3 regions of the Rahnella sp. EDr1-12 genome follow, and region 3 is predicted to be linked to each of the others. Evidence: predicted binding sites of a transcription regulator. Region 3 holds the regulator's gene; each other region holds the start of a gene.
What was found. Region 3 encodes PhoB, which activates phosphate uptake and scavenging genes when phosphate is short. Its sites were predicted from a motif close to CTGTCATAAAACTGNCNNAT; they were not measured.
Positions count from the first base shown of each region.

Region 1: the regulator PhoB is predicted to act here: its motif matches at 4,224-4,243, upstream of ACO0U8_RS11540 (heavy metal response regulator transcription factor).
Region 2: the regulator PhoB is predicted to act here: its motif matches at 3,848-3,867, upstream of pitA (inorganic phosphate transporter PitA).

Region 1 covers NZ_JBLZNY010000002.1:451,249-462,188, reverse strand. The annotation lists gene rhtA (threonine/homoserine exporter RhtA) at 1-792, opposite strand, end outside; gene ompX (outer membrane protein OmpX) at 1,279-1,812, shown strand; gene ACO0U8_RS11555 (molybdopterin-dependent oxidoreductase) at 1,926-2,690, opposite strand; gene ACO0U8_RS11550 (cytochrome b/b6 domain-containing protein) at 2,683-3,348, opposite strand; gene ACO0U8_RS11545 (hypothetical protein) at 3,495-4,118, opposite strand; gene ACO0U8_RS11540 (heavy metal response regulator transcription factor) at 4,331-5,005, shown strand; gene ACO0U8_RS11535 (heavy metal sensor histidine kinase) at 4,998-6,434, shown strand; gene eptB (kdo(2)-lipid A phosphoethanolamine 7''-transferase) at 6,668-8,344, shown strand; gene ACO0U8_RS11525 (endonuclease/exonuclease/phosphatase family protein) at 8,490-9,602, shown strand; gene ACO0U8_RS11520 (LysR substrate-binding domain-containing protein) at 9,605-10,519, shown strand; gene leuD (3-isopropylmalate dehydratase small subunit) at 10,541-10,940, opposite strand, start outside.
Region 2 covers NZ_JBLZNY010000004.1:135,394-146,333, reverse strand. The annotation lists gene prlC (oligopeptidase A) at 1-185, shown strand, start outside; gene rsmJ (16S rRNA (guanine(1516)-N(2))-methyltransferase RsmJ) at 195-941, shown strand; gene uspA (universal stress protein UspA) at 1,042-1,482, opposite strand; gene uspB (universal stress protein UspB) at 1,831-2,166, shown strand; gene pitA (inorganic phosphate transporter PitA) at 2,271-3,776, opposite strand; gene ACO0U8_RS17345 (NAD(P)/FAD-dependent oxidoreductase) at 4,099-5,301, shown strand; gene ACO0U8_RS17340 (hypothetical protein) at 5,443-5,751, opposite strand; gene ACO0U8_RS17335 (methyl-accepting chemotaxis protein) at 5,793-7,448, opposite strand; gene ACO0U8_RS17330 (serine hydrolase domain-containing protein) at 7,880-9,046, shown strand; gene ACO0U8_RS17325 (FKBP-type peptidyl-prolyl cis-trans isomerase N-terminal domain-containing protein) at 9,315-10,313, shown strand; gene ACO0U8_RS17320 (lysophospholipid acyltransferase family protein) at 10,376-10,940, opposite strand, start outside.
Region 3 covers NZ_JBLZNY010000001.1:1,288,357-1,299,296, reverse strand. The annotation lists gene ACO0U8_RS06110 (ABC transporter substrate-binding protein) at 1-276, opposite strand, end outside; gene sbcC (exonuclease subunit SbcC) at 512-3,760, opposite strand; gene sbcD (exonuclease subunit SbcD) at 3,757-4,995, opposite strand; gene phoB (phosphate response regulator transcription factor PhoB) at 5,212-5,901, shown strand; gene phoR (phosphate regulon sensor histidine kinase PhoR) at 5,923-7,242, shown strand; gene ACO0U8_RS06085 (cobalamin-independent methionine synthase II family protein) at 7,510-8,613, shown strand; gene brnQ (branched-chain amino acid transport system II carrier protein) at 9,056-10,375, shown strand; gene proY (proline-specific permease ProY) at 10,524-10,940, shown strand, end outside.

The DNA.
Region 1 (10,940 bases), on a different contig from region 3:
TGACGCCGTCAGGAACTCGCCCAGGAAGATAATCCCGGAAAGCGCGGCCATGGCCGGTTCCATGCTCATCAGCGTGCCGAAGGTTTTGGCGGGCAGCTTGGTCAGCGCCATCATTTCCAGCGAATAAGGGATGGCAGAGGTGAGCAGGGCGATCAGCAAGCCTAGCGGCAAGATTTCCCAGCTGAAAATAGAGGTGTGCGCCTGCGCGATGCCAATCGGGAAGAAGATCAGGGCGGCGATAACCGAGCCCATCGCGGCAGTCCCCGGCCCGTAGCTGCTGCCTGCACGCTGCCCGGCAAGAATATAGATAGCCCAGCAGGCACCGGCGATCAGCGCAAAGCACGCCCCTTTGAGATCAACGCCACCGGCACTTTGTCCGAGCGGCAGCAAAAACAGTAATCCGGTCACGGCCAGCGCCACCCAGACAAAATCCACCGGGCGGCGGGAAGAGAACATCGCCACCGCCAGCGGCCCGGTGAACTCGAGCGCAACGGCAATCCCGAGCGGCACGGTGCGCAGCGCCAGATAGAAGCTGTAGTTCATACAACCCAGCGCAAGCCCGTACATCAACAGTGCGCGAAAATTACCGCCGCGCATTTTGAAGCGCCACGGTCGGAAATAGATCAGCAGCAGAATGGAACCCAGCCCGAGACGCAGTGCCGTTACGCCCTGCGGGCCGACGACCGGGAACAGCGTTTTCGCCAGTGACGCGCCGCCCTGTAAGGAAAGCATGGCGATGAGCAGCAGCAGGATGGCGACCAGAGGTGAGGCTTTCTTAGGTAATGCCGGCACCGGCGGGCTGTTGTTGTGTTCTTCTGCGGGCACGGCGGCCTGCATTTTTTTTCCTGACTGTGTCATCCATAGCGCCTTAGGAGGTGATCCGTTTTAACGATTATCTTGAGATTTATAGTTTTGAAAAGAAAGGTAAAGCACCGTCAGTGTAGAGGGAAATGGGGGAAGAAAAAATCAGTGAAAAAAGTTTTTTTCGGCAGCGGGTTTTCCGAAAAAAAATTTAAAAAGCCGAAAATGTTGCGAAAAAATGTCGATTTTTCGTCCAAAACTTTAGGAATTATCTGCTAATCTTAAAAAGTTCAATAAGTTTTTCTTATAGTTTTAGTGACGAAAATCACAGTAAAATTAATAAGATATAGCGTGTTGGAAACTTTATGTTACACGATAGAGTGCTTTGGACATCTATATTCAGGCAGAGTTTCACGCTGGTTTTTGTTATATTTTCAAACGTGAAGGTTACTTTGGTTTCCCATTTTGAGGTGGTTTATGAAAAAAATTGCATGTCTTTCCGCATTAGCTTGCGTAGTAGCACTGGGCGTTTCAACAAGCGCATTCGCTGACACCAGCACCGTAACCGCTGGTTACGCTCAGGGTGATATGCAAGGCGTTGCTAACAAAGCAAACGGCTTCAACTTGAAATACCGTTGGGAACAAGATAACAACCCACTGGGCGTTATCGGTTCTTTCACCTACATTGAAGACGACAGCACTCCGTCTTCTGGTGACTACCGTAAAGCACAATACTACGGTCTGACTGCGGGTCCTGCTTACCGTCTGGCTGACTGGGTTTCCATCTACGGTGTTGTAGGTGTGGGCTACGGTAAATTCCAGCAGAACGACAACGCAGCATCTACTGCAAACCGTCAGAAATTTGACAACAGCGACTACGGCGTATCTTACGGCGCAGGTCTGCAGTTCAACCCAATCCAGAACGTTGCTCTGGACGTTTCTTACGAACAGTCCCGTATCCGCAGTGTTGATGTTGGCACCTGGATCGCTGGCGTAGGTTACAGCTTCTAATTCTTCGCCGCAGCGTAACGCTTTGCCGTTACCCTCCCGCGAAAACAAAAACCGCTCATTGAGCGGTTTTTTTATGCCTTTTTTCCAGCCGGGGTGAGGGCAGTTATTGAGACTTAAATCCCGCTAAACCAGTTATACCCCTGATCTTCCCAGTATCCGCCCGGATATTCATTGGTAACGAAAATCGCGCCGATGTGTTTGGCATTTTTAAAGCCCAGTTTGGTCGGCATGCGCAGGCGTAACGGGTAACCGAAATCCGGCGGCAGCGGTTTGCCGCCAAAATCCAGTGCCAGAATGGTCTGCGGATGCAGCGCCGTCGCCATATCAATGCTGGAATAATAGCGGTCATCGCATTTAAACCCGACATATTTGGCGGTGAGATCCGCCCCGATATGTTGCAGGAAGGTTTTCAGCGGCACGCCTTTCCACTGGCCGATGGCGCTCCAGCCTTCAATGCAAATCAGACGGGTGATCTGGCTTTCCTGCGGCAGGCGCTGCAATTGTTCCAGCGTCCACGGCGCTTTTTTCTGCACCAGCCCGGAGACTTCCAGCCGGTAATTGGGGATATCTATCTCCGGAACGTTGTATTCCGGATAAAAAGCATTAAAGCGGAACGGCGTGGTTATCTGATCTTCGCGGTAGGTTTGCGCCAGTTTCTGACCGCTGAACAGCCAGCCCTGAACCCGATCGTTCCAGCGCGACATCGCCCACAGCACTTTGTCGACCTGATCGCCGTCCTGCAAATTACAGCCGGTCAGCATTGATACCGCGCCCAGCGTCAGGCCGGAACGCAGCAACAGACGGCGCTGAATATTCACCAGCTGTTTGCGCTGGTCGGGCTCAACAATGATTTTTGGCCGGTCTGATTTTTCACTCATCCGTGTTCTCCTGCGTACTGATTTTTTTGCCACCGGTGATCATGGCAACGAACGTTTTCGGCACCAGCAACACCATCACCACGTGAACCACCACGAACAGCATCACGCCGCTCATGGCAAAGAAATGGACATAACGGGCGATATCAAAACCGCCAAACAGCCACACCAGGCCGCTGAACTGAACCGGTTTCCAGATAGACAACCCTGAGAGCACCAGCAGCAGGCCGAGCAGCAGCACGCCGACGTACATCAGCTTTTGCACCGCGTTGTACTGGCCGGGTTTGTGCGGCAGCCTGAACGTCACGGCACGGACCGTATCCCGCCAGACAGAACGTGGGCTGAACGGGAAAAAGTCACGCCTGAAATGGCCTGTGAACAGCCCCCACAGCACATAAAACAGGGCATTGGCCGCCATCAGCCACATCACCGCCAGATGCCAGGCAATGTTGCCACCCAGCCAGCCGCCGAGGGTGGTGCTTTGCGGAAAGGTAAAAGAAAAAATCGGATCGGCGTTATAAATTCCCCAGCCGCTCATCACCATGCCGATCATCGCGAAAAGATTAATCCAGTGGCACAGACGAACCGGCCAGGGATGAATACGCTTTTTTTTCGGCAAAGAGGGCGGCGGGGAGGCACTTTGTGCAGAGGAGGTACGCAGCGGGGAGGGTTGAGATTTCACGGATAAACTCCTGCGTAATGAGAAACTGCGCAACGTGAATGAGGGAGGATTCACCCTGCGCAGTTCTTCAGGAACCACTGCTTGCGGCTGACAGACACGGCCCGCCGGAGCAGCGTGCTAAAGGGTTACATCGGCGGTGCGACGCCATCTTTACCGGCGGCGATACCACGGGCAACCAGTGCGCCTTTATCGTCTTTCATCGCAAACAGCACGATTTTAGTCCCAGGTTTCAGCAGGCTGCGGTCGCCCGGCGCCAGCAGAACCACCGGCACATCGTCAGGCACTACAACCGTTTTTTCTGCGTCATGGTATTTCACGGTCAGCGTGCGGCCATTGGTGTTCACCAGTTTGCCGACGGTACCGTTAGTCATGGTATTGATTTTGCCATCGGCGGATTCAAACGGGTTGAACCCTTCGCCGCTGCCGCGCAGGCTTGGCGCGAAGACGTGCACTTCCAGCGCTTTCAGGGTGCCGTTGGCCTGTGGAACGGCCGCGGTACCGATGAAGCTGTCCGCTTTGATGTCACTGATCTGGCCTTTCGTCACCGCGTTGATTTTGGTCTGATCGGTCAGTTTAACGTCCAGCTTATCGCCCTGACGGGTGGTGATCTGCATGGAGGAATCATTAACGGATTCAATGGTTCCGCGCGTAGGTTTGATGACGTTGTCCGCAGCAAAGGCAGATGTCATGCCGCTGCACATCAGCAATGAACCGAGTAACAGACCGGCCAGACGTGTTGGTGTGTTCATGTTTAACTCTCCAGTTTCTTACGTATTTTCATTCAGGTAGAGGTATCACTGCACGAGGCAGTGAGGAATGACTTCATTAAGAGTGGACGATAAACCGGGATTGGCAGATGACAAGTTGATGACAAAATTGTCATCAAAGGTGTCTGACGAAACTGATAAACTTCCCAGGAATCATTCTTTGGGTGAATGGTCATGCGGCGCTGAGGGCCTGAATGCGGATACTGGTGATAGAAGATGATGTCAGCACAGGCGATTACCTGAAAAAAGGGCTGACCGAAGCAGGTTACAGCGTGGATCTGGCGCGTAATGGCGCTGACGGGCTGTTTCTGGCGCTCGAGGACGGTTACGACGCGGTGATCCTTGACGTCATGCTGCCGGGGCTTGATGGCTGGCAGGTGATGGAAGTGCTGCGTAAAAAAAGCGACGTGCCGGTGCTGTTCCTGACCGCACGCGACGAAGTGCAGGATCGCATTCACGGTCTGGAGTTGGGCGCAGACGATTACCTCATCAAACCTTTCTCCTTCACCGAACTGGTGCTGCGTATTCGCACGCTGCTGCGCCGTCCCGCCGCCCGTGAGCCGGATATCTACAGCGTCGCCGATCTCAATCTCGATCTGCTTCGCCGCCGCGTCACCCGTCAGGATCAGACCATCGCGCTGACCAACAAAGAATTTATGCTGCTGCATTTGCTGATGCGCCGCGAAGGCGAAGTGCTGTCGCGCACCATGATCGCTTCTCAGGTGTGGGATATGAATTTTGACAGCGACACCAACGTGGTGGATGTGGCCATCAAACGCCTGCGCGCCAAAATCGACCGCGCCTTTGAGGTCAAACTGATCCATACCGTGCGCGGCATCGGCTATGTCTGCGAAGTGCGCCATGACTGAATTTGCTGCGAAATCAACACCACAACGCGCGATGTCCCTGACGCTACGGGCCACGCTGCTGTTTGCATTGTTAGCCTCTCTGGTGGTGAGCGCCGTCGGGGTGTACCTCTATTACTCGCTGGAAAAAGAGCTGGTGCGCCGCGCCGATTATCAGGTCAGCGGGCGCGTGCAGTATTTTCGTCATTTGCTGGCGAGCGAATTTCCGCTGTCACAGCTCAGCCACAACCCCGGCCTGTTCGAAAATATGCTCGGCAACGAGCGCGATATTCTGACCTTCCGCCTCAGCGGGCAGCCCGCGCTGATTAACGTCAATCCTTCGCGTTTACAGTTACCGGCAGTGGCACCGGTGCCGGACGGCCAGCCGTTAACCCTTGGCACCGTGCATAGCCTCTCTGCGCCCGACGGCACGCCGGTGCGTTTCGCCCGTGCCGCCGTCAGAATGCAGGATGGCAGCACGGTGGAGATCACCGCGGCGCACTTCATGACCGGCGAAGCGCGGATGCTGTCAACGTTCCGCTGGCAGATAACCGGCGCAGTGCTGTTTGCCTATTTTCTGATTGCTGCGCTGGGCTATGGCGTCATCCGCCGGGGGCTGCGTCCGCTGCGGCATATGGCGCAGGAGGCAACGAAAATTCATCCGGCCAGTTTATCCACCCGTCTGAGCAGTGAAAATGCGCCGCAGGAATTGCAGCAGTTGATCTTTTCTTTTAACGACATGCTGGAAAGGCTGGCGGAAGGTTATCAGCGTCTGACGCAGTTCTCCGCCGATCTGGCGCATGAGATCCGCACGCCGGTGGGCGCGCTGATGGGGCATTGTCAGGTGGCGCTGTATCAGCCGCGCAGCACCGAGGAATATGAAACGCTGCTGGCGAACAACATGGAAGAACTGGAGCGTATTTCGCGCATGGTGGAAAACATCCTGTTCCTGGCGCGCGCCACCGATGCGCGTTCGGTGCTGACCCTCACCAGTATTGATGTGTCGGCGGAAATGACCCGTATTCAGGAGTATTTCGAAGGACTGGCAGAAGAGCGCGAGATGACGTTGCACAGCGCGGGCGAGGGAATTGTTTACGCCGATGCCATTTTGTTCCAGCGTGCGCTCAGCAATCTGGTCGCCAATGCCGTGCGCTATGCGCATCAGGGAACGGCAATCTGCGTGCGCGCAGAGTCTCATGGGAAAGGCATGGATATCCATGTGATAAGCCAGGGTGACCCGATCCCGCCTGAAAAACTCGGCAAACTGTTTGACCGTTTCTATCGCGCCGATGCTTCGCGCAGCGAAGGCGGCAGCTCCAGCGGGCTGGGGTTGTCCATCGTGCAGGCCATTATGGCGCTGCATCAGGGCAGTGTCCGGGTGGTGAGTTCCGCGCAGGGAGAAACCCGCTTCACGCTCACTTTTCCGCGCGAAGAGCACAAGCTTTCTCAGTAGTTTCTCAATAAACGTAAGAAACGGGCAGCGGGTGTAAGAAAATTATCAACATTATCTCACTGAAAGATAAAGGTTTCGTTAATCCTGTTACATTATCACATTGGAAGAAACGAATGAATTTGAACGAAAATACGCGGCCCGGAGTCTGAATAGTCCTAAGGAGTGTTTTCAATCCTCCGGTACGAGCGGTCAACATGACGTAAACAGACTCACCAAAGAGCCATTTATTACTAATGCAAAAATTACGATTACTTTCGCAACAGAGCATTTTTCTGTTCATTGCGCTTTATCTTGGGATCCTGCTTAACCTTCCGATTTTCTTCCGACGTTACTCCCAGTTGCACTATGACAATGCGTTGTCGATCGCCGTTGAAATGCTGGCCGCCTTTGCGCTGGTCTATTTCCTGTGTGTGCTGCTGTCGTTTACCGGGAAAACGGTCTTCCGCATTCTGATGAGCGTGGTGGTGATCTCTTCCGCCGCGGCCAGCTACTACATGATCCTGTTCAACGTCGATATCGGTTACGGTATTTTGGCGGCGGCACTGGCGTCAGACTCCATTGATTTATCGAAAGAATCCATCGGTACGCATTTCATCGCCTGGACGGTGCTGGTCAGCCTGATCCCGGTACTGCTGTTGTGGCTGAGCACCATGCCCGGCGCGGCATTCAGAGAAACCACCCTGAAAAAATTGGCAGTGAAAATCGTTCTGCTGGTCGTCTCCGGTTTGCTCTGTTACCTGCCGCTGCAAATGATGGGCAAAGTGCAGGATCGTCATGATCTGGTGAATAACCGCATGATGGCAAGCTACGGTGGCGTGGTGGCGGGCACTTATTCGCCGTCCAACTGGCTTTCGGCGCTGGGGCTGTATGTCTACAGCAGCTACAGCCAGGCGGAAGACACCAAAAACCTGTTCGATCCGGCCAAACATTTCACCTATAACGAACCGGCAGATGCCAAAGACATGTACGTGGTGTTTGTGATTGGTGAAAGTGCACGCCGCGATCACATGGGCCTGTATGGCTACGATCGTGATAACACGCCGAATCTCGATAAAGAGAAGAATCTTGTGGCCTTGCAGGGCTATTCCTGCGACACCGCCACCAAGCTTTCCCTGCGCTGTATGTTTGTGCGCGAGGGCGGGGCGTCTGAAGCGCCGCAGCGTACGCTCAAGGAAGCCAACGTGTTCTCCGTGCTGAAAAGCAAAGGCTGGAGCTCAGAGTTGTATTCCATGCAAAGTGAAGCCTGGTTCTATAACAAAACCCGCGCCGACGATTATTCCCTGCGTGAAAACATTGCTTCTGAGAAGCGCAACGCCGGTAAGCCGGTCGATGACATGTTGCTGATCGATGAAATGAAAGATTCGCTGAATAACCATCCAAACGGTAAACATCTGATCATCCTGCACACCAAAGGGTCGCATTATCTCTATTCCGACCGCTATCCGCGTTCATTCGCCAAATATCAGCCGGAATGCATGGGCATTGACGATTCCTGTTCTACCCAGGAGATGATCAACGCCTACGACAACTCACTGCTGTATACCGATTATTTCCTGTCGCAGGTGTTTGACCAGTTGCGCGATAAAAATGCCATCGTGTTCTACGCATCCGATCACGGCGAGTCGATTTCAAAAAGTATGCACTTCCACGGCACACCGCGCGATCACGCGCCACCTGAGCAGCGTACCGTGCCGATTATGGTCTGGGCGTCGGACAAATTCCTCGCCAACGATCAGAACAGAGCCGGTTTCGAACAGCTGCAAAAAATGGCTGCGCAGAAGAAGCCTGCATTCCATGAAAAACTGTATGACACCCTGCTCGGTTGTATCGGCTACACGTCTCCGGACGGCGGGATTGTCCAGCAGCATAACTGGTGCCACGTAGCCGATCCGGTCGCACCGGCAAAATAACCCTCGCCCCACGTCGCCATCTTTTTCTTCAACCAGAAAAGGTGGCGACATCCTTCTGGTCGTTCCTCGTTTTTTAAGTCACAATCGCTTAACAAGGTATTGAGAGTATTCTCTTCTGCTATTTTTTTATCAGGGCTGATGACCGATGGAAGCACTTCGAATTACAGTTTGCGTACTGACGGTCATAATGACCCTTCTGACGCTGCTGCCCCTCTCCCGCAATCAACACTGGTGGGTGCGGGTATGGGATTTTCCCCGCCTGCAAATGGCGTCTTTATGCTTAGTTTTCCTGCTGACTGAGCTGTACATTCTGCCGTTTGGCGGCGTGCTCTCGACCATCACCATCGTGCTGACGGTGGCCTGCATGCTCTATCAGAGCTGGTGGATTTTGCCCTACACGCGTCTGCATCCGGTGCAGGTCAAAAAAGTCGCGCCGAACGGGCATTCCCGCATCAAAATTATCAACAGCAACGTGCTAACCACCAACCGTCAGGCCGGTAAATTACTGAGCCTTATCCAGCAAAATAAGCCCGATATCGTGGTCCTGCTGGAAACGGATCAGTGGTGGGAAGATCAGATGGCACCGCTTGAGCCGGATTACCCGCACAGCCTGCGCTGCCCGCTGGATAATCTCTACGGCATGCACGTTTACTCGCGCCTGCCGCTGCACGACGCACAGATTCAGTATCTGGTGGCCGACGATATTCCGTCGATGCATTTTCGCGCCGAACTGGCCTCCGGGGAACAGGTCGTACTGCACTGCCTGCACCCGATGCCGCCAAGCCCGACCGAAGCCGATGAATCCACTGACCGCGACGGTGAGCTTATCGCCGTCGGGCACACCGCGGCCAAAGCGACCTATCCGACCATTGTGACCGGCGACCTGAACGACGTTGCATGGTCGCGCACCACGCGCCTGTTCATGAAAGTCAGCGGTCTGCTCGATCCGCGTCGTGGCCGTGGCATGTACAACACGTTCCACGCCAGTTATCCGTTCCTGCGCTGGCCGCTGGATCACGTTTTCCACAGTAAACATTTCACGCTCATCGGCCTGCAACGCCTCGGATTCATGGGCTCGGATCACTTTCCCATCATGGTCGAACTGGCGCTGACGCCTCAGGAAGGGCAGGATCAGGAATCGCTGGAAATCGATAATGAAGACATTGAAGAAGCCGAGGAAAAAATGCAGATCGCGGGTGTGAAAACCAGCGACGTGCACAGGGCGGAAAAACTGAACCAGCCGGTCTTCGGTCTGTAATCATGACCAGCGAACGTGCGCGTTTGCCACTGGCCGAAGACTTACGGGTTTTTCTGGCTGTCGTGAATAAGCAGAGTTTTGCCGCCGCCGCCACGGAGCTCGGGCAGTCTCCGGCCTATGTCAGCAAACGCATTCAGATCCTCGAAGAGTCGCTGAATTGCCGTTTGCTGCACCGTTCGACCCGCGGCGTACGGCTGACTGAAGACGGCGAACGCACACAGCGCTGGGCACTGCAAATCCTCGATACGTTTGATCACTTCATCGGCGACCTGTCGGATTCGCGCAGTGAAGCGCGCGGCAACGTGCATATCTGCAGCTCGTTCGGTTTCGGACGCTGCCATGTGGCGCCGGCAGTGGCCGAGCTGGCCGAGCGTTATCCGCAACTGAATCTCCGCCTTGATCTGTTTGACCGCGTGGTCGATCTGGTTGCAGAAGGTATTGATCTGGAAATTCTGGTGGGCGATGACATTCCGGAGCAGCACATCGGTAAAAAACTGGCAGAGCATCAGCGGATCCTCTGCGCATCCCCGGAGTATCTGGCCGCCCACGGCGAGCCGGATTCGCCGGAAGCGCTCGCACAGCATCAGTGTCTGGTGCTCAAAGAGCGCGACAATCCTTTCGGACTCTGGTCGCTGACCGCAGAAGGCGAGGAGCACCGGGTCAGGGTGAAAGGGGCGCTGTCGTCTAACAGTGGCGAAGTGGTGTTGCAGTGGGCGCTCCGGCACCACGGCATCATTTTGCGCTCGCAGTGGGACGTGCAGCCTTACATTGCGCGGGGCGAGCTTGTGCAGGTGTTACCGCAATTCTCCCAGCCCGCCAGCGTCTGGGCGGTATATCCCACGCGGCTGGCGGACTCGGCAAAATTGCGGGTGTGCGTTGAGTTTCTGCATCAGCGTTTCAGCCAGTTACTGGGCTGACGCCGGTTTCGTGGTCAAGCGTTACGCCAGCCACGGATTGCGCTGCAAATGCCCTTGCTGAAACTCACGGATGTCATCGCGATATTGCAGTGTGGTGCCGATAGCATCCAGCCCGTTGAGCAGCGAAACCTTACTTAGCTCATCGATTGCAAAATCAATCACTTCACCGTTTTGCAGGCCAATCCGTTGCGCCGGAAGATACAGGGTAATTTTGTTTTTGTCGCCATGAACCACTTCCTGCGCAATCTGCGCCCACGGCTTGGGATCCAGCTGTACCGTCAGCACGCCGTTGCGCTGACAGTTATCAAAGAAAATCCCCGCAAACGTCGTGCCGATCAGCGCCCGGATCCCGAGCTGTTTCAGTCCCCACACCGCATGTTCACGGCTGGAGCCGCAGCCGAAATTCGGCCCGACCAGTAAG
Region 2 (10,940 bases), on a different contig from region 3:
TGTCTGCTGATGCGTATTCCCGCTTTGAAGAAGACGGGATTTTCAACCGCGAAACCGGTCAGTCGTTCCTCGATAACATTCTGTCGCGCGGCGGTTCCGAAGAGCCGATGGAGCTGTTCAAACGCTTCCGCGGGCGTGAGCCGCAGCTGGATGCTATGCTGCGCCACTACGGAATCAAAGGATAACCTCTGCCTGTGAGTGTGTGTTTACTGTGTGAAGAAGGCGCCGATGAAGGCGCCTTATCTGTTCTGGCGCAGCGCTGGAATCTGACGTCTGATCCGGATGCCGTGATGGCGCTGGTGCTGACGCCTGAACGTCTGGAATTACGCAAACGCGACGAGCCCAAACTCGGCGCGATTTTTGTCGATTTCGTCGGCGGCACCCTGGCGCACCGTCGTAAATTTGGCGGCGGACGCGGTGAAGCGGTGGCGAAAGCCGTCGGTGTTAAAGGCCGCTATCTGCCGGATGTCGTCGATGCCACCGCAGGGCTGGGGCGCGATGCGTTTGTGCTCGCTTCTCTGGGCTGCAAGGTGCGGATGCTGGAGCGCAATCCGGTCGTGGCGGCATTGCTCGATGACGGGCTGGCGCGTGGCTATCGCGATGCGGAAATCGGTCCGTGGCTGCGTGAGCGCATGACGCTGCTGCACGCTTCAAGCCTGACGGCGCTCTCTGAGCTTTCGCCGAAGCCGGAAGTGGTGTATCTCGATCCGATGTATCCGCACAAACAGAAAAGTGCGCTGGTGAAGAAAGAGATGCGGGTGTTTCAGGGACTCGTCGGCCCGGATGAGGATGCCGATGGCCTGCTGGAACCGGCGCGTCGTTTAGCGACAAAACGCATCGTGGTGAAACGCCCGGATTACGCCCCGCCGATGGCCGATATTCCTGCCCAGGCCGCCGTGGTCACCAAAAGCCACCGGTTTGATATTTATACGCCGCTGTAACGCGCTGGTGCTTTAGCCACTTCCGCTATAGCCATAAAAAAATGCCCGCCGGTTTTCACCTGCGGGCATTTTTATAGCCGTTTCAGCGGGACAATGTGTCTTACGCTTCTTCTTCCTCATCGCGCAGCGGCACGATCAGCATGTCGATATGTACGGTGTTGATCAGCTGGCGGGCGGAGGACATCAGTTTGCTCCAGAAATCCTGGTGATGGCCGCACAGCACCAAATCCACGCCGTATTTATTAATCGCATCAACCAGAACCTGTGCTAAATCACCGCTGCCACTCAGGGTTTCTGAAATCGGATAACCTGCGTTTTGCGACAATTCATTCAGCGCGTGGTGAGTTTCTTCGGAAATACGTTTCTGCATGTCGCCCAGATTGACGTCGATAAGGCCGGTGTACAGGTCTGAATAGTTCACATCAACGTGGATCAGGGACACTTTAGCGTTGTAAGGGCGCGCCATGGAGACGGCTTTCTCAACTAAAACCTTGCTCTCCGGCGACAGGTCTACAGCAATAAGTATGTGTTTGTAAGCCATAAGAAAACTCCTTCCATAAGTCGGTTAACAGCAATATCTGCATCATGCGAAAGTCATGCTTTTAGTATAGCGCCAAAATGGTTAAACAAATCAAGCATACAGATCCCATTTCCTGTTCCGGCAATCGATAGATATAAATAATATGAGGCGTCTTACCTATTTCCAGATTCGTTTCCTACACTGAATAATGCAGGCTTCTCCTGTTTTGGCAATTTTCTGTGATGTGAAAGAGGGCGGACATATTCGTGTCCGGGGGTGTGAAATCGCGGAAAGGCAGGGCGAAACGTCGGGTGTGCGGCAGAGTTGATGGCCGCAGTGCGCGGGGTGAGTTCGCCTTGAGGGGGAATCATGATCAGTCCCGTTGCGCTATTTTGGGCTTTATGTTTTGTATGTGTGGTGAATATGCTGCGCTATTATTCTTCTTTGCGCGCATTGCTGGTGGTTCTTCGGGGATGTGATCCCCTGCTGTATCAATATGTTGATGGCGGTGGATTCTTTACGTCTCACGGGCAACCGAGTAAGCAAATCAGGCTGGTGCGTTATATTTATGCTCAGCGCTACGTTGAACATCACGATCCTGAATTTATCCGCCGTTGTGAGCGGGTGCGCGGTCAGTTTGTTCTGACGACAGCGCTGGTTGGGCTTATTCTCATCAGTATGATGGCGATGCTCATCTGGTATTAAATCTGAATAATCGTTGTGAGGATGTGTGAAAAAGGAAATAAAAAAGGCGACCTTGTTCAACACAGGTCGCCTTTTTCTATTCTGAACCGAGATTCAGACGCTTATCAGATGAGCTTTAGCGCAATCCAGTACAACAGGCCGGAAAGGACAATCGAGACTGGCAGGGTTAAGATCCAGGCCATCGCGATGTTTTTCACGGTCTTCGACTGCACACCGCCACCGTCCACAATCATGGTGCCCGCCACCGCAGAGGACAACACGTGTGTCGTGGAAACCGGCATACCCGTGTAGCTGGCAACACCGATAGACACCGCCGCAGTAAGCTGTGCTGACAGGCCCTGTGCGTAGGTCATGCCTTTCTTACCAATCTTCTCGCCAATGGTGGTCGCAACGCGCTTCCAGCCAATCATGGTGCCCAGCGCCAGTGCCAGAGCCACAGCGATGATGATCCAGATCGGAGCATATTCCACGGTTTGAAGAATGTCGGTTTTCAGTTCACCCAGGAAGCGTTTATCCGCAGGTGACGTTTCCGGCAGCTTAGCGACTTTATCTGCCGTATCAGACACGCACATCAGCAGGCGACGCATATGGCTGCGTTCATCCGGTGACAATGCGCTGTAGGACGGAAGATTGGTCAGCAGAGTTTGCGCACGGCCAATAGCATCAAGCGCATGGCTGCTGTCGCAATGGAACACTTTTGCTGCATCGGTCGGGGCGATATTCACGTCTGGCGCAGGCACCAGAGGCGTTTGTGCTACCACGTGGGGTACCGCATCAACGTGCTGCTGATAATACTGCCCGAGGTGCGTCACGGCGTCGCGGGTACGGGTAATGTCGTAACCGGTGGCGCTCATGTTCAGCACAAAACCTGCCGGAGCCACACCAATCAGAACCAGCATGATAAGACCGATACCTTTCTGACCGTCGTTAGCGCCGTGAGAGAAGCTCACGCCGATAGCCGACAGGATCAGGCCAATACGGGTCCAGAACGGCGGCTTTTTCTTGCCGTCTTTCTTTTCACGTTCAGCAGGCGTCAGGTGGATACGGGCATGTTTCTTGTTGCCGCTCCAGTAGCGACGTAACAGGAAAATCATGGTCCCCGCCACAATCATCCCGACCAGAGGCGAGATAATCAGAGAGGCAAAAATACCGATCATTTTTGGGATGTTTAATGCATCGACCACGGACGTGTGAGTCATTAATGCATTGGTCAACCCGACACCAATGATGGCGCCGATCAGTGTATGGGAGCTGGACGCCGGCAGGCCGAAATACCAGGTGCCGAGGTTCCAGATGATCGCTGCCAGTAACATCGAGAACACCATGGCAAGGCCATGAGTGGAACCCACGTTGAGCAGAAGATCGGTTGGAAGCAAATGGACGATGGCATAAGCCACACTCAAACCACCGAGTATGACGCCAAGAAAGTTAAACACACCCGCCATCACGACCGCTAATTGCGAACGCATTGCCCGGGTATAGATGACGGTTGCTACTGCATTGGCCGTATCATGAAAACCGTTAATGGCTTCATAGAACAGGACAAACAGTAACGCGAGAATCAATAACGAACCGGTATGAATATCCAACCCGGCAAATAGATGCAGCATAATTGTTACGCCAGTTAGTGGTCATGAACGCCGCGCATTATCTGCGAGAACAGGGGGCCGATAAAAGGAAAATATGACATTTTTTTGATTAAAAACAGTTCAAAAAATGTTGCAATGTAGATTAACTTTTTATTAATCAGCACGTTGCTGGGTCTTTGCCGTTTGAAACATTTGCTTACTTTGCCTCATGCAATGCCCCTGTGACTGGTTTATACCCCGTCAGTCCCTTACAATCCGCGACGCGCAGCGGTCAAAATCCTCCTGTGCGCAGGGCGTATCCTATTTAAAACGTAGCTGAATTTTCCGGAAAGAGAGGCCAAAAGTGGAACAGGTTGATGTGGTAGTCATAGGTGCGGGTGCGGCAGGCATGTTCTGTGCAGCGCAGGCCGGACAGGGTGGCTGCCGGGTTCTGCTGCTGGATAATGGTAAGAAAACCGGACGTAAAATTTTGATGTCGGGGGGCGGACGCTGCAATTTTACTAATCTGTATGCCGAACCGGCCGCCTATCTTTCCGAAAACCCGCATTTCTGCAAATCCGCCCTGGCGCGTTACACCCAGTGGGATTTTATCGACATGGTCAACCGCTACAACATCGCCTGGCACGAGAAAACCCTCGGTCAGCTTTTTTGCGATGACTCCGCACAGCAAATTGTGGCGCTGCTGGATAAAGAATGCGAACTGGGCAATGTCGATGTCCGGTTGCGCAGTGAAATTTCCGACGTACAGAAAACGGAAAATGGCTTTGTCATCAAGGTGAACGGCTCAACTGTGAGCACTCACTCACTTGTTGTTGCGAGTGGGGGGCTTTCCATGCCGGGGCTGGGCGCGACGCCGTTCGGTTACCGTCTGGCGGAGCAGTTTGGGCTGAAAGTATTGCCGACCCGCGCCGGTCTGGTGCCCTTTACCCTGCACAAACCGCTGCTGGATCACCTGCAAACCCTCTCGGGCGTGTCAGTGCCTGCGGTGCTGACCGCAGAAGACGGCACGGTTTTCCGTGAAAGCATTCTCTTCACCCATCGCGGCATGTCCGGCCCGGCCGTTTTACAGCTTTCCAGCTATTGGCTGCCTGGTGAGTTTGTGAGCGTTAACTTACTGCCTGACGTCGATCTGGCGGCGTTTCTCAATGAGCAGCGGCAGGAACATCCCAATCAAAGCCTGAAAAATACGCTGGCGATGCAACTGCCGAAGCGTCTGGTGGAATGTCTGCAAACGCTCGGTCAGTTGCCGGACGTGACGCTGAAACAGCTCAACGTGCCGCAGCAGGCGGAACTGGTTGAACAACTGCAAAACTGGCAGGTGCAGCCGAACGGCACCGAAGGTTACCGCACGGCGGAAGTGACGCTCGGCGGTGTCGATACCAGGGAGTTGTCTTCTAAAACCATGGCCGCTGCGAAAGTGCCGGGTTTGTACTTTATCGGTGAAGTGGTGGACGTGACTGGCTGGCTGGGCGGTTACAATTTTCAGTGGGCGTGGAGTTCCGCGTGGGCCTGTGCGCAGGATCTGGTGGCTGGCCGCGTCAGCTAACCCAATTCATCAATTTCACACCGCGACTGGCTGCCAGTTATCACGGCGATGAATACAAAAACACCCTGAAAATACTCGCGAATCTTCAGGGTGACCCTTCACATGCTCCGTGTCAGGTATCTGGCACTGTTTAACGCGTTCTCAGGACAAGAATCTTTTCAGGTTTTCCAGCATATTGGTCATCATGCCAAAGGCCATATTCACGCTGTGAATGCTGTAATACAGCGTTATATCGTGGCGCATCAGGTAAGTTTCAAAACATTTATCTGACAGCACTGCCTGAACTTCCAGGCTGCGATCGCGAAAATGGCGGCAGTTATTGATGTACAGCTCCAGCGACCGGTATTCCCCGGTGGCAAGCTGATTCACCAGCGCCGCCATCTGTTCAAAGCTTTCCACCAATGCCTTGTGCTTTTCCAGATGGTCTGCGTGCTCCTGAAGATTATCCATAATGCTGTTTTCCCTGTAATAAGACGACGGTAAAAGCCTGATCAGAAACGTTGCCAGTCGGCCTCATTGTGTGGCGGAGTGCCCGGTTTTTGGGTGCGCGGCAGTGCAGCCAGCGTCTGCACCGGTTTTACGAAGGACTGACGCTGACCGGTGGCGTCGCTCAGGCGGAATTCACCCACCAGTCGCGCCAGGCCGTCGGCCTGATCCTGCAACGAGCGCGAGGCTGAAGAGGCTTCTTCCACCAGCGCGGCGTTCTGCTGGGTCACATCATCCATCTGATTAACGGCCTGATGCACCTGAGAAATCCCCTGACTCTGCTCGGTAGCCGCAGCGGCAATCTCGTTAACCAGATCCGTTACCTGACGGATGGCGTTGCCCATCGAGTTCATGTTCTCGCCGACATCGCCCGCCTGATGGGCACCGGCTTCGATCAGGCTGTAGGACAGGTCGATCAGTTCTTTTATTTCACGCGCGGCGGTGGTCGAACGCTGTGATAGATTTCTGACCTCACCGGCCACCACAGCAAATCCTTTACCGTGCTCACCGGCGCGTGCCGCTTCCACGGCGGCGTTCAACGCCAGAATATTGGTCTGGAAGGCGATGCCCTCGATAAGCGTGATGATCTCGGTGACTTTGCGGGAACTGCTGCGGATATCGCCCATGGTGCTCAGCATGGTTTCCAGCGAGGAGGCACTTTTCTCCGACAGCGCATTCATGTTGCCCGCCAGCTGGCTGGCCTGACGCGTGTTGTCGGCGGTCTGGCGAACCGTCTCGCTGAGTTCGGTCATGCTGGCGGCGGTCTGTTCCAGCGAGGCGGCCTGCTGCTCGGTGCGCGAGGAGAGATCTTCGTTACCGGCCGCGATTTGTGCCGACGCGCTGCTGACCGACTGTGACGCCGCACTCACGGACAACAGTGCTCCGGAGACGCGTTGCATCAGGCTGTTGAAGGCGCGGGCCATGTTGCCCACTTCGTCATGACGGCTGGCATCGGCGCTCACCGTCAAATCCAGCCGTTCGCTGGCGATGGTCATGATATCCCCGATGGCCAGCAGGCTTTTCCGTACGCGGCGGATGGTGACCAGCGCAAAGAAACCCAGCAGCAGGATGGTGAGCGTCACGCCGCTGCCCATTCCCCAGAGTGTGGCGTTGAAAATGCTGCGGTTAGTGGCGCGCAACCCCTCACCGATGTCGATGTTAACGGTAAGCTGTTTCTGGTAATCGGAGATGAGCTGACGGATAGCCATGCCGATGCCGCCGTCACCCTCAATCAGCGCCAGACTGACGTCATCCTGATGCGCCCGTGATGAGGCCAGAAACGCCGGGAGTTTTTCCTCCACTTTACGAATATTGTCGAAAGCGACGTGGGTCAGCCTTTCATCTTCAGCGCTGGAGATATCGTGTTGCAGATAATATTCCGTCAGCGTTTTCAGCCCGGCAATCCGCTGCTGAATGAGGGTTTCTACCTCAGGCATTTTGCTGTTATCGGTCTGGCTCTGGTGTTTATAGAGCGTGAGGGAAAGCCTGTTGCTCTGATCGATGAGTTTATTGAGATCTTTGATGGAAGGGATCGCATTGACCTGAACATATTCAAACCGGTCCTGGAAACCCGAAATCAACATAATGGCGGCGACCCCCAGTGCGATGAGGGCGGCAGATAGCAGTGAGAACGTCAGTAAAAGACGCTGTGTGATGTTCATATTTTCCCCTGATTTTAAAAGTCCGGCCTTCTTGAAAGTGGCATGACGTGAATCAGGGTTATCGGCAAAGGTTGCGCTAACGTTAATTAAACCGATCTAATTCAATTATTTACGTTAAGTCAATGTTTCGCGTTGGTGTTTAAAATGATTTTTTATGCATGTAAAGAGATTTTTCATGCCATCTCAGACGATGTTGAAAGATTCCCCCGACGCCCGGCGGGTTTGTGCAAAAGAACATCAGGATCGCGTCAATTTCTCATTGAAAAGCGCGGGGAAATGACACAGTCTGCGGCCTGCAGCGCGCTATCCGGCGAGCCTCTTTTTCTGTCACAAGGTCATCTGATGTGTATTCACTGTCGTCACCGTTCAACTTCGCTCTATAAATCAATGCAATGAAAAGAATAACGGGACGATTTTCTGGCCTGAGCATCATGCTTCCTTTGCTTCTGACCGCGTGCGGAACCTTATCCGAGATGCAGGTGAAAGAAAGCCCGCAGGCGGTAAAGCAACTTGCCTGCACGAAAAATCTCGACGGGCTGGTTGACGGTATTGTTCAGCAGTATATGAAGAAGGAAAAAGCCAGCGGCCTGGCGATAGGGATTATCCGTAACAACGGCGAAGCCCGGACCTGGGGCTATGGGTACACCAACGCGGTAAATGGCTACAAAATTGACGGGGAAACGCTGTTTGCGCTCGGTTCCGTGAGTAAGGGTGTCACCGGTGAAGTGGTGGCCGGGCTGGTCGATAAAGGGCAGCTGAACTGGGACGATAAACTCTCGGACTTGTTGCCAAAAAATATTCTGCTCAGCCCGGATGCCCGGAACATCACCTTGTTGCAACTGGCCACACATACTTCCGGTTTACCGCGACAAAACATGAACAAAGACATGTTGCAGAGCTTCCTGAAATATCTGTATACCGGCGACAATTTTTATAACGAACTGGACAGCGATGCGGTAGTGAACGATCTCTCTTCGTTCAAAAAGCCGCAAAAGCGGGAGCCTCAGTATTCCAATCTGGGTTACGCGCTTCTTGGCTACATTCTCAAAGTAAAAACCGGCGAAGACATCCAGCAACTGGCGTATGACTTTATCTTTAACTCGCTGAAAATGAGCAATACCAGCTTCCACGGCCCGACGCTGAAAGATTACCCTTATCGCGCGATCGGTCATGCGGGCGATCAGCCGAAGTTTATTCGCCGCGGCAAAGTGGTGCCTGACTGGTACTTCACCAACAACATGGTGGCGGCGGCCAATCTGTACAGCAACGCCGATGATCTGCTGAAATATCTTCGTGCGCATATCGAGAATTCCCACACCGGCGATCTCAACGCGGCTATTCAGGTCACAGAAAAAGTCTATTTTGAAAGAGAAATTGAGGCCGCCAATATTGCCTGGGTCACTGATTATAAAGATAACCAGATAATTACTTATCAGGTCGGATATATCGGCGGATACTCCAGTTATATCGGTTTTGATAAAAAACATCAGAATGCAGTTGTCGTGTTACAGAATTCCTTTAACTGGAGTAACTATATTGGTCATGATTTGTTATTAAAAATGGCAATGGCGGATGACTACCGGGAAACCTGTCAGTAAATATCCTCATTAAGTGCGAAAAATCCTAATATATTCATGATCATGTAACGTAAATAATGTGAAAAAAATTCGCATTATTTACTCGTGTATGAAATCATTGCGCCATCATGTTTTGAATCTTTTGTCATCATTGCAAAGTGGGCTTCACTTTATCCGCAGGAAAACTCGCTGCATTTTCTATTTTAACGTGCACCGGTTTTATCGCGATGAACGCTATTTCCCTGATTTATAAGATTCAACAAAGTAATTTTATTGCGAAGGTAATTCCATGTCTTTTATTCCTGCGAAGAAGAGCGCTTATGTGCTAAGCCTCATGATGATGTTTTGTTCTTCCTTTAAGGTTTTTGCCAATGAACCGGCCGCTGCTCAGGTTACCGGTTCGGAAAATAACGCCGCCACGATTGCGCCAGCCGCACCCGCTGTCCCTCTGACGACGCCTCAAACCCCGGAGACGGCGGCGGCTGAGGCACCTGCACCGGCCTTACCGGATGCCACTCCGCCCGCTACGCCAGACGCACAACCAGCTGTCCCGGCCGATGCCGTGACCACGCTGCCCCTCACTCACGCGACGGCGGAACCCGAGCCTGAGCCGGTAAAAGAACCGGCTGCTGAAGTTGCGCCGGAGCCTGAGAAAGTCGCTTTCAGCCTGAACAGCGAAGAGCAAAAGCGTGCCTATGCCAGCGGCGTTGCCATGGCTAAATACATTGAAGCGCAGATTGTCGAGCAAAAGGCGCTGCACATTACGCTGGACAAAGACATTCTTCTGGCCGGGATCACCGATACCTTTAACCAGCGCGAAAAGATGAGTCCGCAGGATGTGCAGGCCACGCTGACGGCGTTTGATGAGCAGGTGAAGATCCTGACGCAGGCGGCGACAGCGAAAGAGCAGGGCGCAGAGAAAGCCTTTATTGAAGAGTTTGCCAAACGTCCGGGTGTGAAAAAGACCGCAAAAGGTCTTTACTATCTGGTTGAAAATAAAGGTGAAGGTGCGGTCATCAAAGACACCAATCAGGTGGAGGTGACCTACAAAGGGGAATTACTCGATGGCACTATGGTGGATGGCCCGCAAATTGACAATGCGAACCAGATTTTCCGCGTGGCCGACATGCCGCCTGTACTGCGTGATGCCGTGAAACTTGTCCGCAAAGGCGGAAAAGTGACGATTGTTATCCCGCCTGCCGCTGTCGGGAAAAACAGTGAGAACGGCAAGCCAAAATCAGTGGTGATTTACACGGTGTCTGTGGTGAACGTAAACAACCCGCACTGACCGCCGGTCAGCACTCCCCTTCGCCGGGGAGGCCGCTTACCTGCCACAACCTCTCTGGCAAATTATGCCAGGGAGGCACTTTCCTGATGCACCGCAATATAGCGCTCAAATTTGGCCGGTTTCAGCTGGCTGAGATCCACCAGTACCAATCCGTCGATGCAGTTGTTGAATTCCGGGTCGCTGCCGAAATCGATAAACTGCACGCCGCCGCTTTCGCAAAGTTCGGAATACTGCTTATACAGCGCCGGAATGCTGCATCCGAGATTGGCCAGCAGACGTTTGAGGCGCTGCAAATCTTCCTGATAATCATCACCGCAAAACTGCGCTAACACGTCAGGCAGCGACGCCGGATAAGGGCGCAGCGATGTCGCCAGTGGCAGCGTCGGGGCGAAATACAGTCGATAAAATGCCACCAGCAAATCGCGGGCGGGCAGCGGCATGCCGCCGGAAATCGACACCGGACCAAACAGATAACGCGTTTGCGGATATTTCGCCAGATACGCGCCGATGCCCAGCCACAGATAGTCCAGCCCGCGCTTTCCCCAGTACGCAGGCTGAATAAAGCTGCGTCCGAGTTCGATACCCTGCGCCAGAATCGGATCCATCTGGTGGCCGTACTGAAACAAA
Region 3 (10,940 bases):
GATCATCCCTTCAACAATTTGCTGCGCGCTGGCAAATTTAACGCCTTTCACGTTCAGACCGGCCTCTTTGAAGAACCCTTGTTCGAGAGCGACATAGAGAGGCAAACCGCCGACGATAGGCCAGTAGCCGATGCGAATTTCATCATCATCGGCTGCGAAAACGGTGGTCGGGATCATCCCGCCGAGTGTCATGACACCGCCGGTAATCGCCAGCCATTTCATCATCTGGCGGCGTTGTGTATTGACCGGAAGGTTTTCAGGTTTGTCGTTTTTCATCGGCGTTCCCCTTGGCTGTTTTGCAGGCAGTGCAGCTTGTACTGCAACTTGTATACATAACAGTAAGCACAGGGCGTGCCAGATCGTCACCTGAAGGAAATAACCGATAATTCAGCAGGTTGACAGACTGTGACGCACCGTGACGGTGCGATTATTGTGCGGATGTGCAGAGAGGGGATCCACCGCAGGGCAACCGGTAGCAAGATTGCTAGCGGGATGGCCTGCGGGTTGACGTTCAGACTTTAAATTCGCTGCTCAGGCGGCTGACACCCAGCCCGTTCACTTTGGTGACTTTGATTTGCACCGGAATGCGATCTTTCATGGCTTCCACATGGCTTATCACACCGATGGTTTTACCTGAGGCATTCAGGCTGTCGAGGGCGTCGAGCGCAGTGTCCAGCGTGTCGGCATCGAGCGTGCCGAAACCTTCGTCGAGGAACAGCGAATCAATACGGGTTTTATCGCTCACCAGATCGGAGAGCGCCAGCGCCAGTGCCAGACTGACCAGGAAACTTTCGCCGCCGGAGAGCGTGCGGGTATCGCGCACCGCATCGGCCTGCCAGGTATCGACCACCTGCAACTCCAGCGCATCGCTGGTTTTGCGCTGCAACAGATAACGGCCATGCAGTTTTTCCAGCTGACGGTTCGCCAGATACACCAGGTGATCGAGCGTCAGACCTTGCGCGAACTTACGGAATTTCGCGCCGTCGCTGGAGCCAATCATCTGATTCAGATAGCCCCAGTCGTCACACGTCAGCTGTGCCTGCGCAATCTGAGCGATCAGCACCTGTTGGTTGCCGCTTCGCGCTTTATCGTCGTTAAGTTTATTGGTTATTTCGCCCAGACGTTGCTGTAAGGCTTTCAGCTGTTGCGCCAGTTCCGTCTGCTGCGCTGTCAGGGCTTCGAGATCGTTTTCTGTTTCACTCAGATGGGCAGGGCGGGCAAGGCGATGTTTTTCCAGCTGTGCTTTGGCATCGCTCAGCAATGCGTTCGCCTGCGCCAGCTGTTGTTGCAGATGTTCTTTGCGCTGCTGAAGTTGCTGACGCAGTGCGTCATCAAGCAGGGCCAGTGTCACCGCGGCTTCATCGGCAAATCCGCTGGCGCTCAGTGCTTGTTGCCACACCTGTTCCGCCCGCTTCAATTGTTCCGTAGCCTGCAATTGTTGCTGCTGCGTACTCGCCAGCTGACCGGCCAGCTGATCGCGCAGTTCCTGCGCTTTTTGCAGCGCGCCCTGTGCGTCACTGACCGCTTTTTCCGCCGCCTGTTGTTGCTGATGTAAGTGCTCGCGAACCTGCGCCACCTGGCGATCACCGAACAGTTCAAGGCGTTTGGCATTGAGTTCAGAAAGAGATTTCTCGCCTTCAGTGAACAGCTTTTGCAGCCGCGCAAAGTCCTGCTGAGTTTTTGCCTGCGTCTCTTCCAGTCGGGTAATGCGTTCGGTCAGCAACACGCTTTGCTGCTGCACTTTCTGCTGCGCGTTCAGCGCGTCATTCAGGGCATCTTTCGCCTGCTGCAACGCCCGCGCCAGCTGTTCGTGCTGGTTAATCAGATCCTGTGACTGCTGTTCTTCTTCGTCGCGTTCCGTCAGCCACTGCTGAATGGCCAGGGTATCCTGCAATCCGAATGTCAGGTTCAGCGGCGCGCTGAGTCGCTGCCAGTTTTCGGTATGCGCATTCAGTTGCTGACTTTCCTGCTCCAGCTGGTTTTGCACGCGTGTTTGCTGTTCTTTCAGACTTTTGATTTTCGCTGCCAGCTCAATGCCGCTGGCCTTTGCCGCATCGAATTCCAGCTGCATTTTCTCGACGCGTTGCGCCGTTTCAGAAGGTTTAACCTCCTGATAGTGTTCAATGGCCGGATGGGATGTGGAACCGCACAGCGGGCAGGCTTTGCCGCTTTGCAGATTGGCTCGTTCAGCTTCGAGGCTGACGATCAGCATTTCCTGTTTATGCAATGCTTTGACGTCGTTCAGGTGCTCCAGCTGTTTCTGACATTGCAGGCGGATCGCGCCCAGACGCTGTTCCTCTTCGGCCAGCTGCGTCTGATATTGCGCCAAATCTTTTTGCTGTTGCTGCACGCGCTGGTTCAGCTGCGGGAAAATCTGCGCGAGTGAATACAGCTGTTGCCGCACCGGGCGCAGCTGCGCCAGCTCTGTTTGCCGTTTCTGCCATGCTGCCAGCGGATGCTGTTTTTCCAGCTCAGCCTGACGCTGTTGTGCGGCGTTCAGCGCCTCGGTCAGCGCGGTCTGGCGGGTCTGATGCTGGCGGCTTTCTTCGTCCAGTTTCTGACGTTCGGCGGTCATTTGCACCCGCGTCGCGTTATGCTCACTGACCAGTTTCTGCACGTCACTGACCGACTGTTGCGTGTCGGCCAGTGATTTACGCCACTGGATAATTTCGCCATCCAGCGGCAGGATTTTTTCTTCGATCAGCGTCTGCGTCTGACGCTGCTCTTCCGCCTGTTTCAGGCGTGCGGTTTGCGCCTGTTCCACCGCCAGAGTCAGCGGCGTCATCTGTGCAATTTGCTGTTCCTGATGCTGCGTGAGCTGCGCCAGTTGCTGCACAAGACGTTGCGATTCATCCTGACAACGCTGTCGATCATTGAGTAACGGACGCAGTTTTTCTGCCGGTTCGCTGCGTGCAAGTTGCTGCAATTGCGGCGCGGCAGCCAAATTTTCCTGCTCTGCGGCACTCAGTTGCTGCTGAGACTGCTGAAGTTTTTGCTGCACCTGCTGCCACTGTTGCAGCCAGTTAAGATCCTGCTGGCGCTGCTGCGCCTGCCGGCTGAGGCTGATTTCCTGCGCATTCAGCTCAGTCAGTTCTGTTTCCAGCGCCTGGCGCTGTTCTTCGCTAAGCAGTTCGATACCGGCCATGCGTTGATGCAAACCGTCCAGGGTGACGCGTGCCTCTTTATGCTGTTCAAACACGCGTTCTGACAGCAGACCGTAGATTTCGGTACCGGTGAGTTCTTCCAGCAGTTCGGCCCGGTCGTTGGCGTCGGCATTCAGAAACGCCGCGAACTGGCCCTGCGACAACATCATCGATTTGGTGAAACGGCCAAAATCCAGTCCGGTCAGTTCGGCGATGGCATCGAGTTTATCGCGCACTTTATCTGCCAGAATTTTGCCGTCGGCCAGCAAGGCCAGCTCGACTTTTGGCGCCTGTAAATTGCCGTCCGGTGAGTTTTTCGCGCGGCGCTGGCTCCAGAATGCGCGATAGCCGATGCCTTTCACTTCAAACTCCACTTCGGCCAGTGACTCGGCGGTATGGCGGGTCATCAGTTCATTCTGACTTGGCGTGACGTTCAGGCGTGGCGTCTGATGATATAGCGCCAGACAAATGGCATCGAGCAGGGTGGTTTTCCCCGCGCCGGTCGGGCCGGTGATGGCGAATAAACCGTTGCTGGCGAACGGCTCGGCGGTGAAATCAATTTTCCATTCGCCTGCCAGCGAGTTCAGGTTTTTTAAACGCAGGCTGAGAATTTTCATTGTGCGCTGCCCTCCGTGCTCTGACCGCTGGTGACCTGTTCGACAACCTGGGCGAACAGCGTGCGCATCCGCGTCTGGCGCGGTTCATCCGTATCCGCTTCCAGCGACAATCTGCGTTCAAAAACGTCGCTGACGCTCAGCTCGCTGAGGGTTTCTTTTTCCTGCTGTTCGATGCTGTGGATCCGTTGTTCTTTACTGCGGCGCAGTAACACGACCTCCACCGGCAGTTCGGCGGTCAGCGCCTGAATGCGGCGCTGAATGTCGCTGAGATAATCCTGCGTCGCCACTTCAATATCCAGCCAGACCGGTTTTGTGGCATCGCCTCCGGTGAAGTGCGCCAGCTGCTGTTCAATCTCCGCCAGCGAGCCTTTGATGATTTGCATCGGCTGGAAAACGGGGATCTCCAGCGTGTCGATGGCGTTGAGCGTGGCACCGTCGAAATCCAGCAGATAGACGCTTTTGGCTTTGCTCAGCTCATCAAAACTGAGCGGAATAGGGGAACCGCTGTAACGGATATGTTCCGTTTTCGCCACGCACTGCGCGCGGTGGATATGTCCGAGCGCCACGTAATCTACCGGCGGGAACGCCTGCGCCGGAAAGGCATCGAGAGTTCCTATATAGATGTCGCGCACGGAATCAGAGGTGCTGACGCCAACGGTGGTCAGATGGCCGGTGGCGATGATTGGCAGCGGCAGACCCAGTTGGTCGCGTTTGGCCTGCGCAGCGTGCCACAGCGCATCATAATGCGCGGCAATGGCTTCCTGTAAGGCCAGCTGTTTGTCGCTGCCGGATTGCCCTGCCTGACTGGCGATTAAATCGCGCGGGCGTAAAAAGGGGATCGCACAGAGTACGGCTCCCGGCGTACCATTGCGCTGATTTAACACCAGCACTTGCTCAGACAGATCTTCGCCGACGGTGGCGATCACCCGGGTATTGAGACAGGAAAGCAGCTCGCGGGACTCATTTAACGTGGCGACGGAGTCATGATTACCCGCCAGCACAATCAGCTGACAGCCGGTGCGTTGTAATTCCACCACGAAGCGGTTATACAGTTCGCGGGCATAGCTCGGCGGTGAGCCGGTATCGAAAATGTCACCGGCCACGATCACGGCATCAACCTGATGATTTTCCACCTGTTCCGTCAGCCAGCGCAGAAAGGCCTGGTGCTCGGCGGCGCGGCTTTTGGTAAAGAAATACTGGCCAAGATGCCAGTCTGAGGTGTGGATCAGGCGCATGAAACTCCCTGTGGTTCGCGGTGCGGTAACAATGGCGCAAAGTATAAACGCCGACGGGGGACGATGTCCTGAGAAAATCGGACGCATTTCAGCAAGATGGCTGTTAAATTGCCGGGTAATGAACCATCCTTTCTATTCATAAATCTGTCACAAAACTGACGCATAATGGCGCCCGCAATCAAATAAAAGATCGCTAACCTATTGGCAGGACCTACGATGGCTAGACGTATATTAGTGGTTGAAGACGAAGCTCCTATTCGTGAAATGGTGTGTTTTGTACTGGAACAAAATGGCTATCAGGCTGTTGAAGCTGAAGATTTTGATTCCGCGGTGGCCCAGCTGGTCGAGCCTTATCCTGAGCTTATCCTGCTCGACTGGATGTTACCGGGCGGTTCCGGTATTCAGTTTATTAAGCACCTTAAACGTGAAGCCCTGACCCGCGAAATCCCGGTGATGATGCTGACCGCACGCGGTGAAGAAGAAGATCGGGTGCGCGGCCTCGAAGTGGGTGCCGATGATTACATCACCAAACCGTTTTCTCCGAAAGAACTGGTTGCCCGCATCAAAGCGGTAATGCGCCGCATTTCTCCGATGGCGGTGGAAGAAGTGATCGACATGCAGGGGCTGAGCCTGGATCCTTCCTCTCACCGGGTGATGGCCAACGAGCAGGCGCTCGACATGGGGCCGACCGAATTCAAATTATTACACTTCTTTATGACCCACTCAGAACGTGTTTACAGCCGCGAACAGTTGCTGAATAACGTCTGGGGCACTAACGTTTATGTGGAAGATCGCACCGTGGACGTGCATATTCGTCGTTTACGTAAAGCGCTGGAAACCAGTGGACATGACAGAATGATTCAGACTGTCCGTGGCACGGGATACCGTTTCTCAACGCGTTATTAATCCCCACAGCGGAGAATCTGTGTGTTAGAACGTTTGTCATGGAAACGGCTGGCCGGCGAATTTTTCCTCTTCTGCCTGCCAGCGATCATTCTCGGCATTTTTGTTGGCCATTTTGGCTGGCTTCTCTTTGCGTCGCTGCTGGCGGCGCTGGGCTGGAACTATTACAACCAGCTTAAACTCTCACATTGGCTGTGGCTTGACCGCAGCATCACCCCGCCAAACGGGCGCTGGAGCTGGGAGCCGCTGTTCTACGGGCTGAACCAGATGCAGATGCGTAACCGTCGTCGTCGTCGCGAATTAGGGCAATTAATTAAACGTTTTCGCAGCGGTGCAGAATCGTTACCTGATGCGGTGGTGCTGACCACCGAAGAGGGCAATATTTTCTGGTGTAACGGTCTGGCGCAGGAACTGCTCGGCTTTCGCTGGCCGGAAGACAACGGGCAGCACATCTTTAATCTTTTGCGCTACCCGGAGTTTCGCGCCTGGATCCAGGCACGTGATTTCAGCCGTGCACTGAATCTTCAGCTGAATAATGAGCATTACGTGGAGTTTCGCGTGATGCCTTATTCTGAAGGGCAATTACTGATGGTGGCGCGGGATGTCACGCAGATGCGTCAGCTCGAGGGCGCGCGACGCAACTTCTTCGCTAACGTCAGCCATGAGCTGCGTACGCCGCTGACCGTTTTGCAGGGCTATCTGGAAATGATGGAAGACGCCAAGCTGGAAGAGCCGTTTCGTTCCAAAGCGCTGGATACCATGCAGGAGCAGACGCGACGCATGGACGGGCTGGTAAAACAGTTGCTGACGCTGTCGAAAATAGAAGCCTCTGCCAATATGGATTTGCACGAGAAAGTCGATATTCCGGTGATGCTCGGCATGCTGGAGCGTGAAGTGCAGACGCTGAGCGGCGGCCAGCATGAGGTCGTATTCCGCATAAACGACAAGCTGAAGGTCTTTGGCAACGAAGATCAACTGCGCAGCGCGGTTTCCAATCTGGTGTACAACGCGGTGAATCACACCCCGGCGGGCACCCGCATTGAAGTCAGCTGGCAGCAAACGCCGCACGGCGCGCAGTTCCAGATAAGCGACAACGGGCCGGGTATTGCGCCTCAGCACCTTCCGCGCCTGACCGAACGTTTCTATCGCGTAGACAAAGCGCGCTCCCGCCAGACCGGCGGCAGCGGGCTGGGCCTGGCGATCGTCAAACATGCCCTGAGCCACCACAACGCCAGGCTGGAAGTCATGAGCGAAGTGGGTGTCGGCACCCGCTTTATGTTTACGCTGGCGCCGCGGTTGATTGTTCCGCAAGACGCCGGTGCGCAAGCTTCCGTTAAGCCTTAACCCTCTCAAGCCTGTTATCTGCGGATTTCAGGCTTTCTTACTCTCTTCCAAATGAACATTTCCTCTAAATGAACATTCTTCCCACTAACGTGAATTTTATTCACGTCCCATGAAGATTCCTCTGTTGCTGATAAGCGTGCTGCATGACACTATCCAATCAAAGACGTTTAGACATCCAGATGTCTATATATAACGCAACGCAATTATTTACTTTGTAAATCATTGGTATTCCGCCATACGCCGCGGGGTGCCTAAAAGGAGTCATGCATGCAACGTACAACCCCTCCATTCCGCGCCGACGTTGTCGGCAGTTTTCTGCGCCCGCTGGCGATTAAAGAAGCGCGTAAACAGTTTCAGGCTGGCGAGATTGATGCCGCTCAGCTGCGCGCTGTGGAAGACACTGAAATTCGTCGCGTGGTGGATTTGCAGCGTGAAGCCGGTCTGCAAGTGGTCACTGACGGCGAATTCCGCCGGGCGTGGTGGCACTTCGATTTCTTCGAAGGGCTGGACGGCGTGGAAGGTTACGACGCGGTGCAGGGGATCCAGTTCAACGGCGTACAAACGAAAGCACGCAGCATTAAAGTGGTGAGTAAACTCGGTTTTGGCGCCCACCCGATGCTGGAAGATTTCCGCTTCCTGAAAAGCATCAGCGGCAACGCGGTGCCAAAAATGACCATTCCAAGTCCGAGTGTGATGCATTTTCGCGGTGGCCGTGACGCCATCAGCAAAGAGGTTTACCCCGACCTGAAAGCGTATTTTGACGATCTGGCACAGGTTTACCGTGACGCCATCAGGGCGTTTTACGATGCCGGTTGCCGTTATCTGCAACTCGACGACACGGTCTGGGCGTACCTGTGTTCAGAGGATCAGAAGAAGCAAATCCGCGAACGTGGGGATTCTCCGGAAGAGTTAGCACGCACTTACGCAGACGTGCTGAATAAAGCCATCGCCGGGAAACCCGACGATCTGGTGATTGGTCTGCATGTTTGTCGTGGCAACTTCCGCTCCACCTGGATTTCAGAAGGCGGCTATGAGCCGGTCGCGGAGATCCTGTTTGGCGGCGTGAACATCGATGCTTTCTTCCTTGAATATGACAACGAGCGTTCCGGTGGTTTCGAGCCGCTGCGCTTCATCAAAAAAGGCCATCAGCAGGCGGTTCTGGGATTGATCACCACAAAATCCGGCGAACTGGAGCTGGCGAAAACGGTGGAAGCGCGTCTTGCAGAAGCGGCTGAGTATCTGGATATCAATCAGATTTGCCTCAGCCCGCAGTGTGGTTTCGCCTCGACAGAAGAGGGCAACAGCCTGACCGAAGCCCAGCAGTGGGAAAAATTAAAACTGGTCGTCGATATCGCTGCGCGCGTCTGGTAAAGGCGTCGCCGGTTATTTATTGACCTCATAAATCTGCTGGATATCGTGCGTGAAATTGCCCGTTCGTGGTGATTTCACGCACTTTTTGCCTTTTCGGGGCATATCTTGTGCTTACTTCGTTCAAAAATCATACATATCATATTGCGTGTTTGCGGCTGTATTTAGTGATAATCGCTGCTCTCAAGCATTAATCTGGTTGAAGACTCTGCTTTTTGGATCTCGGCTTGCCTTTCTGCGCTATAAACGTTTACCTTAGCCCCCGCTGTCGCTCGATACTCCCTGCATAACAACGTAATCATCTGCATATCATCAGGCGTTTTAGGCTCCTTCCGGCTTCATTTTGGTGCTCTCTGGCTTTGTTCGCCATTCATCCTTCTGACCGAGCAGCACGACGACAGCAACGGACACTTTATTCATTTGAACAGGCAACACGACACCAATCATGAGTACTCGTTTAACAAATAAAGATATTCTGGCGTTAGGTTTCATGACCTTCGCTTTATTCGTCGGGGCCGGAAATATTATTTTCCCGCCAATGGTTGGCCTGCAGGCCGGTCCTGAAGTCTGGTGGGCTGCTGCCGGGTTTATGATCACAGCCGTCGGCCTCCCGGTGATGACCGTCATTGCCCTGGCGCGTGTCGGGGGCGGTGTTGACGCCCTGAGCTCACCGATTGGCCGTGGTGCCGGTATTTTGCTGGCCACCGTCTGCTATCTGGCCGTGGGCCCGCTGTTTGCTACGCCACGCACCGCGACCGTCTCCTTTGAAGTGGGGATCGCGCCGATGACCGGTGACGGCCCGCTGCCTCTGCTGATTTATAGCGTGATTTATTTTGCGCTGGTGATCGGCATTTCCCTGTATCCGGGCCGTCTGCTCGATACCGTCGGGCATTTCCTCGCGCCGTTGAAAATGGTTGCACTGGCTGCGCTGGGCGTTGCAGCACTGCTGTGGCCAGCCGGGCAGACAATGCCTGCGGTCGATGCTTATCAAACGGTTCCCTTCTCAAGTGGCTTCGTAAACGGGTATCTGACGATGGATACGCTGGGAGCGCTGGTGTTCGGGATTGTGATCGTTAATGCCGCCCGTTCACGCGGTGTGTCTGATGCTAAGTTGCTGACCCGTTACACTATTCTGGCAGGGTTGATCGCCGGTTTAGGTCTGGTGCTGGTCTATCTCAGCCTGTTCAAACTTGGCGAAAACAGTGCATCACTGGTGCCTGGCGCGACTAACGGCGCGGTGATCCTGCATGCTTATGTGGCGCATACCTTTGGTGGCGTCGGCAGCTTCTTCCTCGGCGCGCTGATTTTCATCGCCTGTATGGTGACGGCGGTTGGCCTGACCTGCGCCTGTGCGGAGTTCTTTGCTCAGTACCTGCCGCTGTCTTATAAAACACTGGTGTTCATTCTGGGTCTGTTCTCCATGCTGGTGTCCAACCTCGGCCTGAGCCATCTGATTCAGATTTCAATTCCGGTGCTGACGGCCATTTACCCGCCATGTATCGCGCTGGTGGTCTTGAGCTTCACCCTGCGCTGGTGGAATAATACGACGCGCATCGTGGCGCCGGTCATGCTGGTCAGTCTGGTGTTCGGTATTGTTGATGGCATCAAAACCTCGGCCTTTGCTGATATCATGCCTGCCTGGACTGCGAACCTGCCACTGGCTGCACAAGGTCTTGCCTGGTTACCGCCGTCAGTATTAATGCTGGTACTGGTGGGGATCTATGACAAAATCAGTGGCCCGCGCAGCGTCACGGCGCATCAATAATTATCGGGTGAAGGTTCCACAGTAGTTGAGTGAATTGTTCGCCAATCAGGCCACGGAAACCATTTCCGTGGCTTTTTCATTGGCAGGGTGCAGGTGTTTTTTTGAATTGGCATTGTGATTTTTAAAATACAGAGACGGGTTAAGGTACATGCAAGAATCAGCTGAACAACCAACCGGGCAGCCAGAAGCGCCGGGCACGAAGCTAAAACGCGGTCTGACAACGCGTCATATTCGCTTTATGGCATTGGGATCAGCCATCGGAACCGGGCTGTTTTATGGATCGGCGGATGCCATCAAACTGGCAGGGCCCAGCGTATTGCTGGCATATCTGGTCGGCGGCATCATCGCCTTTATCATCATGCGCGCACTCGGCGAAATGTCGGTGCATAACCCGCAAAGCGGTTCGTTCTCACGCTATGCCCAGGACTACCTCGGGCCAATGGCGGGCTATATCACTGGCTGGACCTACTGTTTCGAAATCCTCATTGTGGCGATCGCCGACGTTACCGCCTTCGGCATATATATGGGCGTCTGGTTCCCGGATGTGCCGCAGTGGACGTGGGTG